Simiduia agarivorans SA1 = DSM 21679: one gene and its partner. Each later gene encodes a partner of the first gene's protein in a complex. Links are inferred from orthologs where the notes say so. Each region holds a gene or a part of one and is shown on either strand. Other genes may lie near its edges. The genes, in order: xseA and M5M_RS09685.

Region 1 (3,249 bases):
AAGGTTGGTGGGGCTTTCCACCACCCGCGCTTCACCAAAAGCCGGGTGCACGGTGTAAAGCGCACTGGCGAGCTCCAGCGTCGATTGCAAGCTGATGGGGCTCAGGTCTTCGCTTTCGATTTGGGTTGCGCCAATCACAAAGTGCTGATCCGCCTTCGGCACAATGTAGAGCTGGTAGCGCGGATGCATCAGGCGCACCGGGCGGCGCAAGGTGATCTCGGGGGTGTGTACTGCCATCACTTCGCCGCGCACGCCGCGCACGCTGCTGCGGCTTTGTTTGGCGCCCACGCCCCGGGTGTCGAGCCAGAGATCAATGGGGTGGCTAATTCCGTGCGCCTGCAGACGCGCCATGCTGTCTGCCGTGGGCACAGTATTATCAAACGCAATGGCGCAATCCCACAGCAGTCTGCCGCCCAGTTTGACGATGGCGGCGCACAATAACGGCAGCAGTTGGCGGTTATCCAGGTGGGATTCTTCGGGTAAAAAAATGCCTTGCTGAAAATGCGCGAGTTGCGGTTCCAACGCTTTGATTTGTGCCTGTGAAACGGTGTCGGCGTCAAACGGTTCCTGCACCAACCGGCGCTTCAGGTCGTTGTGGAATTGTGCGAGCTCGGCCTGGTCTTGCGCATGCGCCAACACCAGACTGCCGTTTTTGGAATACAGGTGTCGGGCGTTCAGTTGTTCAAGCCAACGTGGCCAAAGCTGCATGGAGCGCAAACCCAGGTCATAGATTTGTCGCTCGCTGACCGCCAGTTCAGACAAGGGCGACACCATGCCGGCTGCAGTAAACGCGGCGGCGCTTTGGCTGTGGGCAGGATTTTTATCGCACAGGATAACCCGGTGACCGGCAAGTGACAGGCGCCAGGCGAGCAACCGACCGAGAAGGCCTGCGCCGGCAATGCCGATGGTCAGCATGGGAGCCTCCAGACCGGGTGCTGAAGGGAGAGGGCAGAAACGGTGCTGCCAACGGGCAGGCGTCTGATATGCATGCTTGTTTCCTACGCAGGGGCCGCCCGGCAGGGCTGCCTGATCAGGTTCAACGGGTCTCAGTAAACTGATCTCAGCCGTTTCCGGCACCCCGACAAGTGCGGTCAGTGTAATGAGCACCAACCTTGCGCGCAAATTGTTATTTTACGGTGGCGGTAATTTTACCTTTGTGCAGGCGCGCCTGAATGGTGTCGCCCGGCTTGACCTGGTTGGCATCCATCAGTGCTTGACCCTTGGCGTTGGTGACGATGGCGAATCCGCGCTCCAGGGTTTGCAGCGGACTCAGGTTGTGCAGTGCCTGCATCAACTGCTTCAGTTGCTGTTGCTGGCCGGAAAGGGTTTGTTGCCAAATACGCTGCAGACCTTTCTGTTCGCGTGAAAGTGTCTGCTGGTGTTGCTGAATCAGCCCCACGGGGGTTTGCCTGAGCAGACGTGCGCGCAGTTGTTGCAGGCGCTCGCGTTGCCATTGCAATTGCTGACGCGGGTGCTGTGCTGCCAGGCGTTGTTGCAGGAGTTGGCATTGATGCCGTTTTACGCGCCATTGTTGTTGCCACTGACGTACCAGTGCTTGTTGGGCAAAGTCCAGGCGCTGTGCGAGTTGGCCGAGCGAGGGACGGGCGCGATTCAGCCGGTGCGCCAGAAACCGGGTGCGTTCCTGGCTGCGTTCCAACTTGCGCGCTATGGCCTCTTCCAGCATGACTTCATAACCGGCAAAGGTTTCCAGCATTTCGTCGCCGTCGGGGGTGATCAGCTCGGCGGCAGCCGATGGCGTGGGCGCGCGCAGGTCCGCCACATAGTCGGCAATGGTGGTGTCGGTTTCGTGGCCCACGCCGCAGATCACCGGAATTCGGCTGGCGGCAATGGCCCGTGCCACGCTTTCTTCATTGAAACTCCACAGGTCTTCCAATGAACCTCCGCCGCGGGTGAGCAGGATGGCATCAAACCGGTTGGCCCGGTGCGCCAGCTCAAACGCGCGTACGATGGCCGGTGCCGATTCGGCGCCCTGAACCGGCACCGGGATGACGGTGGCCTGCTGCAAGGGCCAGCGCCGCTCGAACACCGCCAGCACGTCGCGCAGGGCAGCACCCGTGGCCGAGGTGATGATGGCCAGGTGCTGCACAGGGTAGGGCAGCGGGCGTTTGCGGGCCGCATCAAACAGGCCTTCAGCCATCAGTTTGGCCTTGAGTGCATCAAACGCCTGCTGCAAGGCGCCGAGACCGGCATCCTCCATGTGTTCCACAATCAGCTGGTAGTCGCCCCGGTCCTCGTACAGGCTGACCCGGCCGCGAATCAGTACCTTGAGTCCATTGCCGGGCCGGATGCGTAACCCCTGGGCGCGATTGCGGAACATGGCGCAACGGATCTGGGCGCCCTGGTCTTTCAGGGTAAAGTAGCAATGGCCGGAGGCCGGGCGGGCAAAGTTGCTGATTTCGCCTTCCACCCACAGCAGGTTGAAGTGGGTCTCCAACAGCTGGCGGGCCGAGCGGTTGAGCTGGCTGACGGTGAGAATACGGCGTTCGGGGGCGGTGGACATAGTGGCTCCGGTGAATCTGGGCCCACTATAGCGCCTGCCACTCAGGACTCAAGCCAGTATCATACGGCTGTCATCCATATGCACTACTATTAAGGACAAGGATTTACCCCGTGGCCCCAAGGCGTTATAATTTGCCGTTTACCTGCTGGGGCGCTGATAGTTGTATTCAGCGCCTCTGTCACTTCTGAATTACGAGGTTTGCCGCCCCTATGTTGCGAATTGCACAGGAAGCTCTGACTTTTGATGACGTTCTGTTGGTGCCCGGTTATTCCGACATCACCGCAAAAGATGTTTCGCTGAAAACCAAGTTGACTCGCGGCATTGAACTGAATATTCCGCTGGTGTCTGCCGCTATGGATACCGTGACCGAATCCCGTCTGGCCATTGCCTTGGCGCAGGAAGGCGGCATCGGCATCATCCATAAGAGCATGTCCATCGAAAAGCAGGCACTGGAAGTGCGGATGGTGAAGAAGTTTGAAGCCGGCGTGGTGCAGGATCCAATTACCATCGATGCCAACGCCACCATCGCCGATCTGGTTGCGCTCACGCGCGCCAATAACATCTCCGGTGTACCCGTGCTGGAAAACGGCGATCTGGTCGGTATTGTTACCGGCCGCGACGTGCGCTTTGAAACCAACATGGATGCCACCGTCGCCAGCATCATGACACCCAAGGATCAGCTGGTTACCGTGAAAGAGGGCGAAGCCCCCGAAGTGGTGCGCAGCCTG
Region 2 (3,061 bases), 2.1 Mb from region 1 along the record:
TGCGCTTGGCAAACTCCCACGCCGACGGAATTTTCGACAGCACTTTGCGGCTGCCTTCGCGCAGGCTGTTGTAAGTCTTGCTCGCCCAGATGCGCGAAAAGTAGGTGGCCAGTCCGCCCACGTTTTTGCTGATCGACATATTGTTGTCATTCAGGATGACCAACATGTCGGTTTCGGTGTGAGCCGCGTGCGTGAGTGCCTCAAAGGCCATACCACCGGTCATGGCGCCATCGCCGATGATGGCGACGGTTTTGTTGTCGAGGCCGGCCATCTGGTGGCCCAGCGCCATACCGAGGGCGGCGGAGATGGAGGTGCTTGAGTGGCCAACGCCAAAGCTATCGAACGCCGACTCGGTGCGTTTGGGGAAGCCCGCCAGACCACCGCGCTGGCGCATGCTGAGCATTTGCTCGCGCCGGCCGGTGAGTATTTTGTGCGGGTAGGTCTGGTGTCCCACATCCCACACCAGCTTGTCGGCCGGGGTGTTGTACACATAGTGCAGGGCAATGGTCAGCTCGACCACGCCGAGGCCAGCACCAAAGTGACCGCCGGTCTGGCCCACGCAATACAGCAGGAAGTGGCGCAGTTCGTGCGCCAGTTGGTCCAGCGCTGCCGTGTCCAGCGCACGCAGCGCTTCGGGGCTGTTGACGCTGTCCAGTAATGGCGTGGCCGGGCGGCTTCTGGGGATTTCCTTAAACATGCAAATGGCGGGCTAACAGGCTGACCGAATCGGCCATTTTAGGGGTTGGGGCCGCCGGTGGCTAGTGTCCTGTCAGACAAGTGTTCGCCGGCCGGCTCAGTGACGGCGTTGGACAATGTAGTCCGCCAGCTCGCGCAGGGGGTCGGCGCCCTGATCAAAGGGTTGCAGGGTGTCGAGAGCGTCCCGGTGCAATGCTGCCACCCGAGCCTGCGCACCACTGAGCCCCAGCAGCGACACATAAGTGGGTTTGTTCAGTGCCTGATCGGCGCCTTGGGTTTTGCCCAGCGTGGCGGTATCGCTGGTGACATCCAGTATGTCGTCCTGGACCTGAAACGCCAGGCCGATGGTCTCTGCATAGTGCACCAGCGCCTGTCGTTGGGCGTCCGTGGCACCCGCCGCCGTAGCCCCCAGTTCCACTGCAGCGCGGATCAGCGCCCCGGTTTTGTGCCGGTGCATGCGTTCCAGCTGCGTCAGGGTGAGTTGGCGATTGACGGCCTCAAGGTCGATGGCCTGACCCAATACCATGCCACGTGCCCCGGAAGCTTCGGCCAGGGTGCGCACAAACGCCAACCGCTGCTCTGCGCTGAACGGTGCTTGCGCCAGCAGTTCGAACGCCAGCGTCTGCAGGCCGTCGCCGGCGAGGATGGCGCTGGCTTCGTCGAAGGCGATGTGGGTGGTGGGTTTGCCCCGGCGCAGGTCGTCATCGTCCATGGCCGGCAGATCGTCGTGTACCAGGCTGTAGGCATGGATGGCTTCCACCGCGGCGGCGGGCCAGTCCAGGTGCTGGCAGGGCGCGATTGCGTTGGCGGCGGCGTACACCAGTAATGGCCTGATGCGTTTGCCGCCGTTGGTCAGGCTGTAAGCCATGGCCTCGGCCAGTTGGCCACCCGGGCCTGTGAAGTCGCGGATGGCGTCGGCAAGGCGCGCGTCTACTGCTGCGATGACGTGGTCGCGCAGTGCCTGTAAAGCCGGGCCCATGCTATTTCCTCGGAATTATTGTTCGGGGTCGAGCGGCGTGGTTTGCAGTTCGCCATCCTGTTCCAGCAGCAGATTGACCCGCTGCTCGGCCTCGGCCAGTCGGGTCTGGCATTCGCGCGTGAGCTGGACGCCTTCTTCAAAGGCCTTGAGCGACTCTTCCAGTGTCAGTTCGCCCTTTTCCATGCGGTTTACCAGCGCTTCCAGCGCCGCGAGCGATTGTTCAAAGTCCTGTGGCTTTTTGCGACCGGTCATGACGGGGCTCTCATTTTTAAAGCCGCAACCCTATACGAGCGGCCCACAGGGGTCAATCGGCCGTGCGCTTGCCATATACCTGACTAAACTAAGGAAGACGAGTTTCAGTATTTCCGGTGGCAGACGATATACAGGGCAATCCCCTGCAATCTGCACTGCATCGTTCAGTGTCACGGGGAACCGCGTTAACGGAAGGCTGGCCGGCGCTGGCTTACCAAAAGGAGCATTTTGTGGATTTAGCCACTCTCATCGGTTTATTGGGCACCCTGGGCCTTATTGTTACCGCCATGTTGATGGCCGGGAATCTCGGTATGTTTGCCGACGCCCCGTCCTTTGTCATTGTGGTGTGCGGGTCGGTCTTTGCGGTCATGATCAAGTTTGGTCTCAGCCATTATCTGTCGGCCATGAAGATTGCCGGCAAGAGCTTCATGTTCAAGAGCACCGACCCGGTAGACCTGATTGCCGAAATCGTGGAGCTGGCAGATGCCGCCCGTAAAGGCGGTCTGCTGAGCCTGGAAGGCAAGGAAGTGAGCAATCAGTTTTTGCAAAAGGGCATTCAGTTGCTGGTGGATGGCCACGACCCGGAAGTGGTGAAGACACTGCTGTCGAAAGACAAAGCCCTGGCCATTGAGCGGCACGAGAACGGCGCCAAAATTTTTGCCGGCATGGCGGAAACCGCACCGGCCATGGGCATGATCGGCACACTCGTGGGGCTGGTGGCCATGCTCTCGAACATGGATGACCCCAAGTCCATTGGCCCGGCCATGGCCGTTGCCCTGTTGACCACGCTGTATGGCGCAATCATGGCAAACGGTATTTTCGGGCCCATGGGCGACAAGCTGAAACTCCGCGCCTCCGAAGAAGCGCTCACCAAGAGCCTGATTATCGATGCCTTGCTGGCGATTCAGGGTGGGCAGAATCCGAGGGTGATTGATTCGATGCTGCGCACCTACCTGCCGGAAGGCAAGCGCGAAGCTGCGGACGCGGGTTGAGTGCTGAAGGAATTTCATGGCTGACGAAGAACACGACTGCAAATGCCCGCCCCCCGGGCTACCGGCCTATATGGGCACCTTCGCAGACCTGATGGCGCTGCTGATGTGCTTTTTCGTATTGCTGCTGTCTTTTTCCGAAATG

What was found.
Region 2: the proteins of xseA (region 1) and M5M_RS09685 are in contact, whole or in part, in a cryo-EM structure (PDB 8TXR), measured with the Escherichia coli proteins. The link is inferred for Simiduia agarivorans SA1 = DSM 21679 from one-to-one orthologs.

The regions. Positions count from the first base shown.
Region 1 is NC_018868.3:4,233,774-4,237,022, forward strand. The notes cover bases 325-3,249. They hold xseA (exodeoxyribonuclease VII large subunit), read right to left. Parts: upstream 2,522-3,249; coding sequence 1,127-2,521; downstream 325-1,126. Other genes in these bases: thiO (glycine oxidase ThiO), read right to left, coding at 325-915; guaB (IMP dehydrogenase), read left to right, coding at 2,731-3,249. In the rest of the region: more of thiO, read right to left, coding at 1-324. UniProt on the Escherichia coli protein: Bidirectionally degrades single-stranded DNA into large acid-insoluble oligonucleotides, which are then degraded further into small acid-soluble oligonucleotides.
Region 2 is NC_018868.3:2,167,850-2,170,910, reverse strand. Bases 310-3,046 are described here. They hold M5M_RS09685 (exodeoxyribonuclease VII small subunit), read right to left. Parts: upstream 1,928-3,046; coding sequence 1,691-1,927; downstream 310-1,690. Other genes in these bases: M5M_RS09675 (flagellar motor protein MotB), read left to right, coding at 2,936-3,046; pomA (flagellar motor protein PomA), read left to right, coding at 2,158-2,919; ispA ((2E,6E)-farnesyl diphosphate synthase), read right to left, coding at 794-1,675; dxs (1-deoxy-D-xylulose-5-phosphate synthase), read right to left, coding at 310-697. Outside these bases: more of dxs, read right to left, coding at 1-309; more of M5M_RS09675, read left to right, coding at 3,047-3,061. UniProt on the Escherichia coli protein: Bidirectionally degrades single-stranded DNA into large acid-insoluble oligonucleotides, which are then degraded further into small acid-soluble oligonucleotides.